Regions from separate parts of the Streptomyces gobitricini genome, predicted to be linked through region 2. Evidence: riboswitches for the same ligand, from Rfam matches in the RefSeq annotation. Region 2 holds a riboswitch; the other holds the start of a gene.
What was found. Region 2 has a riboswitch for ZMP and ZTP ahead of ABD347_RS27325 (serine hydroxymethyltransferase). Riboswitches for the same ligand answer to the same signal wherever they lie in the genome.
Positions count from the first base shown of each region.

Region 1 (3,396 bases), on a different contig from region 2:
CTGGACGCACGACCGGACCCACTGACCGGACCGTGCGGACCGCCACCGCCACCGCCACGCGCCACCGCCACCGCCACCGCCACCGTCACCGTAACCGTCGGAGCCGGATCGGTTCCGGCGTGCGGAGCGGTCCCTCGGTCCGAACCGAACGGGGCCGTGCGGCCCTTGGCCGTCAGGAACCCGGCGAGGGGGATGTCAGTCCGGGTGCCTTGGTGACGTCCTCGTCGACATAGGTGGGCAGCTGCGCGTGCACCTGGAGGGCCACCTCACCGGCATGCTGGAAGCGCAGGGTCACCCACGCGTAGTCGCCGCCCCGCAGTTGCTCGCGCAGCCCCCGCAGCAGCAGATGCGGCTGCTCCTTGCTCAGCTCGACGGGTTTGCCGACGGGCACCTCCACCGGGCCGCGGGTGCTGCCTTCGGCGGTGACGATGTCGACGGACCGCGCGACAGTGGTCTCGGCCCCGAGCAGCCTGTCAGGGCGCTCACCCTGGTTGAACAGCCACATGTACAGCGGGGCGTCGTCCCCCGGCTCCCAGGGCCCGTCGGGGGGTTCGGCGATGTGGGCGTAGCGGATGAGCACCGAGCCGATGCGGGCATTCGCGCCCGGCGGGTTGTATTCGCCCTGAGTGGAGCCGCAGCCGGCGGCAGTCATGAGGCAGCACCCGGCCAGGAAGGCGACCGCCGCTCTACGCCAGCGGTGGGAAAGACGATTTCGCAGGTTCACAGGTGTCTCTCGCTGTGTCGTAGGGGTACGTGCGCGGCTATGCGTCGCTTACACGCCCAGTACATGCCCAGCCGGACGGAGACGGACGCGGCTGACCGCCCTGACTGGGCCGGACGGCCCGGTCAGCCACCGATGCGAGTGACACCTGTCGGATCCGGCGCCCGGGCCCGCCCGGCCGCCCGGCAGCCATGACCTGAGTCGCCCCGTTCACCCGTACGCCCCCGCCATACATGACGGGTGAACGGCGCGACGGCAGTACACAGGCGCCTGCCATTTCCGGCCCGGCTATCCGTATGCGGCGGACCGAAGTGCTGCCCATGAAAGGCGGCTTGCCACCTGCGCTCACACAAAAGCCGGAAGGCGGACATACCCGCTCAGGGATCGGGAAGCCGACATGGCAACCCGAGGTTCGCGAGAACGAAAGGGAGAATGTCATGGCCGCCGAACGAAAACCCGCGCAAAGCGAAGCCGGCCTGAACACCTTGGCCGTCGAACAATCCTGGCGTTTCGAGGGCGCACTGAGCAATGTGAGCGAGGCACGCGAGGGCGCGGCCGTCTTTCTCCACGGTTTGGCGCGCATGCAGCCGCCCACCTCGCCCGACGCACACGACGACGTGGTGTTGGTCGTCGCCGAATTGGCCTCCAACGCCTTCGCGTACGCCCCCGGCCCCTTCAGCCTCCATATGCGGGCCGTGGCCGACACCGTGCAGGTCGCGGTGGCCGACACCAACTCCGCGGCGCCAGAGGCCCGTCCAGTCGACCTCACCGGCCGGGGCGGGGTGGGATGGCACCTGATCAACACCGTCGCCGAACAGACCATCACCGTGCCCAACGACGAGGGCAAGACCGTGTACGCCTTCCTCGCCTGGTGAGGTGGTCGCGCCGGCCGGCCTCACAAGCGGGCCGACCGAACGGGCCCGTCGGAACCGGTCGGAAGCCCTCCCGTAGAGTGGGCGCCGGGCCGTGACTGGCGCTTGGGTGGAGTACCACCGGGGAGCGGCCCGGCGGACCGACGCCACTGCCGCGCGCCTGGGCGATCCACTGATGACCGCCCGGAGCCCGTCATGTCCTCCACTCCCGCCACCGCCCGCCTGATGGACGGCAGCGGCCTCGCCCGCCGCCTCCTCGCGGAGACCGCGGCCCGCGCCGCCGGCCTCGCCCACCGCACCGGCACGCGGCCCTGTCTCGCCACCGTCCTGGTCGGCGAGGACCCGGCCTCGGTGACCTATGTGCGGATGAAGCGAGCCCGCTGCGAGAAGGCCGGTATCCGATCCCGCCACGTAGAGCTGCCCGCCACGGCGACCACCGCCGAACTCGTCGCCGTCCTCGAAGGCCTGTCGAACGATCCCGAGGTCCACGGCATCCTGCTCCAGCACCCGGTCGGCCCGGGGATCGACGAGCGGGCCGCCTTCGAGGCGATCGCCCCCGAGAAGGACGTCGACGGCGTCACCTTCAGCTCCTTCGCGACGATGAGTTTCGGTCTGCCGGGATTCGTCTCCTGCACGCCCGGCGGCATCATGCGGCTGCTCGACGCGTACGACGTCGATCCGGCCGGCAAGCGCGCCGTCGTCGTCGGGCGAAGTGCCATCCTCGGCAAACCCGTCGGCATGATGCTGCTCGCACGGAACGCGACGGTGACCTACTGCCACTCGTACACCGCCGACCTCTCGGCGGCCGTACGGGAGGCCGACATCCTGGTCGCCGCGGTGGGACGGCCTCGCTTCATCAAGGGCGAGGACCTCAAGCCGGGCGCCGTGGTCGTCGACGCTGGCTACAACCCCGGAAACGTCGGTGACGTCGACTTCGAGACCGCCGCCACCCGCGCGAGCCTGATCACGCCGGTGCCGGGCGGCGTCGGGCCGATGACCATCGCGGTGCTGCTCGCCCAGACCGTGGACGCGGCGGAGCGGCAGCTCGCGTAGCCCCGTGTCGCGCGGGCGCCGTGCGGTCCCCCGTACGGCGCCCGGTACTGGTACCCGGCCGACAGCCGGCGGGGGCAGGAGCCGTGCGTGCGCCGCCGCGACCGCACGCCGCAGTGGCGCGTGCCCCCGCGCCCCCCGTGCCCTCGTGCTGCCGCCCGGGCCAGCGAGGGCGGGAGCCCCTCCTCGGTCGGCCGACCCCCACAGTGCCCTGACGGCAGGCGCCCGTCCGGGGCCCTCCGGACGGGCAGCCCGTGGCCTCAGACCTCGTCCTCCAGGGCGCCGGCCAGGGCGGTGGCCGGGTCGTGGCCGGGCGGCCCCGCCGGAACCCAGCGGCCGGACTCCTCGCGGTACGGCCACCACCGGCCGTCCCGGTCCAACCGGAGCTGCATGTCCGTCCCGGCCACTGCCCATCGGCCCGGTCGGTCGGGCCGCAACAGTGGACGCTCGCCCTCCTCCCAGCCGGCGGCGAGCCCCGCCTCGGCCCGCGCCAGCAGCTCCGCCCCGGGCGTCCAGTCCTCGTCCAGCACGGCCAGCGCCTCCGCGCCGCCCAGCCGCCACGCGCGCGTGGCCACGTCCAGGTCGGCCCGCCCACGGCCGGTGCCGGTGGCGAGCCGGTCGAGCGCGGCCGGTGCCCACGTCGCGGAGGCGGCCAGCCGTGCCGCGTCCTGTCGGGCCGTCAACGGCACCTCCACCGGCCGGTCCTCGTGTCCGGCCACCAGTGCTTCCGCCAGCATCCGGTACGCCCGTGCG
Region 1 is NZ_BAAASR010000018.1:213,215-216,610, reverse strand. It holds gene ABD347_RS16425 (DUF2254 domain-containing protein) at 1-25, shown strand, start outside; gene ABD347_RS16420 (copper chaperone PCu(A)C) at 173-652, opposite strand; gene ABD347_RS16415 (ATP-binding protein) at 1,159-1,596, shown strand; ZMP/ZTP riboswitch at 1,678-1,766, shown strand; gene ABD347_RS16410 (bifunctional 5,10-methylenetetrahydrofolate dehydrogenase/5,10-methenyltetrahydrofolate cyclohydrolase) at 1,789-2,646, shown strand; gene ABD347_RS16405 (SWIM zinc finger family protein) at 2,904-3,396, opposite strand, start outside.
Region 1: another riboswitch for ZMP and ZTP. It lies ahead of ABD347_RS16410 (bifunctional 5,10-methylenetetrahydrofolate dehydrogenase/5,10-methenyltetrahydrofolate cyclohydrolase); the one in region 2 lies ahead of ABD347_RS27325 (serine hydroxymethyltransferase).

Region 2 (3,396 bases):
GGGCGGGGGTCAGGCGGGGATGCCGGGGGCCGGGTGGGCGGCCATCAGGTCGGCGACCTCGGCACGGATCACGGCCAGGGCGGCCTCGTCGCCGCTGCGGGCGGCGGTGACGCCCCGGTCGATCCAGCCGGCGACGGCCGCCATGTGCTCCGTACCGAGGCCTCGCGAGGTGAGGGACGGGGTGCCGATGCGGATGCCGGAGGGGTCGAAGGGCTTACGAGGGTCGTAGGGAACGGTGTTGTAGTTCACGACGATCCCCGCCCGGTCCAGGGCTTTCGCGGCGATCTTGCCCGGCACGTCCTTGGGTGTGAGGTCCATCAGGATCAGGTGGTTGTCCGTGCCGCCGGAGACCAGGTCGAAGCCCCGGACCAGGAGTTCCTCCGCGAGGGCCTTGGCGTTGGCGACGACCGCGTGCGCGTAGTCCCGGAAGGCGGGCCGGGACGCCTCGCGGAGGGCGACGGCGATGGCGGCGGTGGTCTGGTTGTGGGGGCCGCCCTGGAGGCCGGGGAAGACCGCCTTGTCGATGGCCTTGGCGTGCTCCTCGCGGCACATGAGCATCGCGCCGCGCGGGCCGCGCAGGGTCTTGTGCGTGGTCGTGGAGATCACGTCGGCGTGCGGCACCGGCGACGGGTGGGCGCCGCCCGCGATCAGGCCCGCGATGTGGGCCACGTCGGCGACCAGGACGGCGCCCGCCTCGCGGGCGATCTCCGCGAAGGCGGTGAAGTCGATGGTCCGGGGCAGGGCGGTGCCGCCGCAGAAGATGACCTTGGGCCGCTCCTTGAGGGCGAGGTCGCGCACCTCGTCGAAGTCGACGAGCCCGGTGTCGTGGCGGACGCCGTACTGGACGCCGCGGAACCAGGTGCCGGTGGCGGAGACGCCCCAGCCGTGGGTGAGGTGGCCGCCCATCGGGAGGGCCATGCCCATCACGGTGTCGCCGGGCTGGGCGAAGGCCAGGTACACGGCGAGGTTGGCCGGGGAGCCCGAGTAGGGCTGGACGTTGGCGTGGTCGACGCCGAAGAGGGCCTTGGCCCGGCCGATGGCGAGCAGCTCGACCTGGTCGATGTTCTGCTGGCCCTCGTAGTAGCGCCGGCCCGCGTAGCCCTCGCTGTACTTGTTCTGCAGGACGGTGCCGGACGCCTCCAGGACCGCCTGCGAGACGTAGTTCTCGCTGGGGATCAGCCGCAGGGTGTCGGCCTGGAGCCGCTCCTCCGCACCGACGAGCGCCGCGAGTTCGGGATCGGTGGCGGCGAGGGCGGGGTGGTGGGCGGGGTGGTCGGCGGGCAGGGGAATGCTGGTCATGGCGTCCTCCAGGGGGCCGGCAGCACGGACGAAGGCCTTCGGGTGCCCAGGCGGGCGGCACCCTCGTGTGATCTGCCGCGCACGGCTCCCCCGGGGTCGCTTCCCCGTACGCCAGTCGCCGCGCGTACCGCCCACCCTAGCCACCACGCCGCCCGCGAGGTTTCCCCGTCCGCATGGCGAGCGACGATAGAAAGGGGCGCCACCACCGCCCCCAGCCGCAGGACGAACGGAGATCCCGTGCCGAGCACACAAGAGGCGATCGCTTCCGCGGAGGCGCACAGCGCGCACAACTACCACCCCTTGCCCGTCGTCGTCGCGGCGGCGGACGGTGCGTGGATGACCGATGTCGAGGGGCGCCGTTACCTCGACATGCTCGCCGGCTATTCGGCGCTCAACTTCGGGCACGGCAACCGGCGGCTGATCGAGGCCGCGAAGGCGCAGTTGGAGCGGGTGACGCTGACGTCCCGGGCGTTCCACCACGACCGGTTCGCGGACTTCTGCGCACAGCTCGCCGAATTCTGCGGCATGGAGATGGTGCTGCCGATGAACACCGGGGCGGAGGCGGTGGAGACCGCCGTGAAGACCGCCCGCAAGTGGGGGTACCGCGTCAAGGGCGTGCCGGACGGCATGGCGAAGATCATCGTCGCGGCGGACAACTTCCACGGCCGTACGACCACGATCGTCAGCTTCTCCACCGACCCCGAGGCGCGTGCCGACTACGGCCCCTACACACCGGGGTTCGAGATCGTGCCGTACGGGGACATCGCGGCGCTGGAACAGGCCATGACGGACAACACGGTGGCCGTACTGCTGGAGCCGATCCAGGGCGAGGCGGGGGTGCTGGTGCCCCCGCCCGGGTACCTGCCGGCGGTCCGCGAACTGACGCGGCAGCGGAACGTGCTGTTCGTCGCGGACGAGATCCAGTCGGGCCTGGGCCGCACGGGCCGGACGTTCGCGTGCGAACACGAGGGCGTGGTCCCGGACATGTACGTGCTGGGCAAGGCGCTGGGCGGCGGCGTCGTCCCGGTGTCGGCGGTCGTGTCGAGCGCGGCGGTGCTGGGCGTGCACCGGCCGGGTGAGCACGGGTCGACGTTCGGCGGCAACCCGCTGGCGTGTGCGGTGGCGTTGGAGGTGCTGGCGATGCTGCGCACCGGCGAGTACCAGCAGCGGGCGGCCGAGCTGGGGGACCACCTCCACCACGAGCTGGGGCTGATGGTCGGCGGCGGCGCCGTGGAGGCGGTGCGCGGCCGCGGTCTGTGGGCGGGCGTGGACATCGTGCCCAGCCTGGGCACGGGCCGGGAGATCTCGGAGAAGCTGATGGACCGCGGGGTCCTGGTCAAGGACACCCACGGTTCCACGATCCGGATCGCCCCGCCCCTGGTGATCAGCAAGGAGGACCTCGACTGGGGCCTCGAACAACTGCGCCAGGTCCTGCGCTGAGCCCGGCGCCCCGGCCGGGCGGGCGCCGCCCGGCACCGGTGGCCTTCGCGGGACGGTGGCCTTCGCGGGACGGTGGCCGGCGGGTGCGTACGGGCGGCGCCTCTCGGGCCGGTGAACGCGGCGGTGGCCCACCGGCCGGTGACCCCGTCTTCCGCGGGTTGCCCACCGGCCCGTCGCCCGGACCGCCGGAGGGGTGGCCGGGCCGCGACCGGGGGCGGCGTCAGGGGAGGGCGCGGCAGAGGGCGTCCAGGGCGCCGGACCAGGCGCTGTCCGTCGGGGTGGCGTAGCCGACCACGAGGGCGTCGCGGCCGGGTGGCACGGCCGGGTGGCGGAAGGCGTCCAGCCCCTGGACGGCCAGGCCCTGCCACGACGCGGCCTGGACGACGGTCCGTTCGGTGCCGGGCGGGAGTTCCAGCACGGCGTGGAGCCCCGCCGCGATACCGCTCACACGGATGTCGGGCGCCCGTTCGGCGAGCGCGGCCACGAGCTGGTCACGCCGCCGGCGGTAGCGCAGCCGCATACCGCGTACGTGCCGGTCGTACGCGCCGGAGCGGATGAACTCCGCGAGCGTCAGCTGGTCCAGCGCGCTCGACACCCAGTCGGTGTGGCCCTTCGCCGCCAGCACGCCCCCCACGAGGGCCTCCGGCAGTACCATCC
Region 2 is NZ_BAAASR010000040.1:33,150-36,545, forward strand. It holds gene ABD347_RS27325 (serine hydroxymethyltransferase) at 10-1,299, opposite strand; ZMP/ZTP riboswitch at 1,337-1,428, opposite strand; gene rocD (ornithine--oxo-acid transaminase) at 1,537-2,739, shown strand; gene pdxR (MocR-like pyridoxine biosynthesis transcription factor PdxR) at 2,960-3,396, opposite strand, start outside.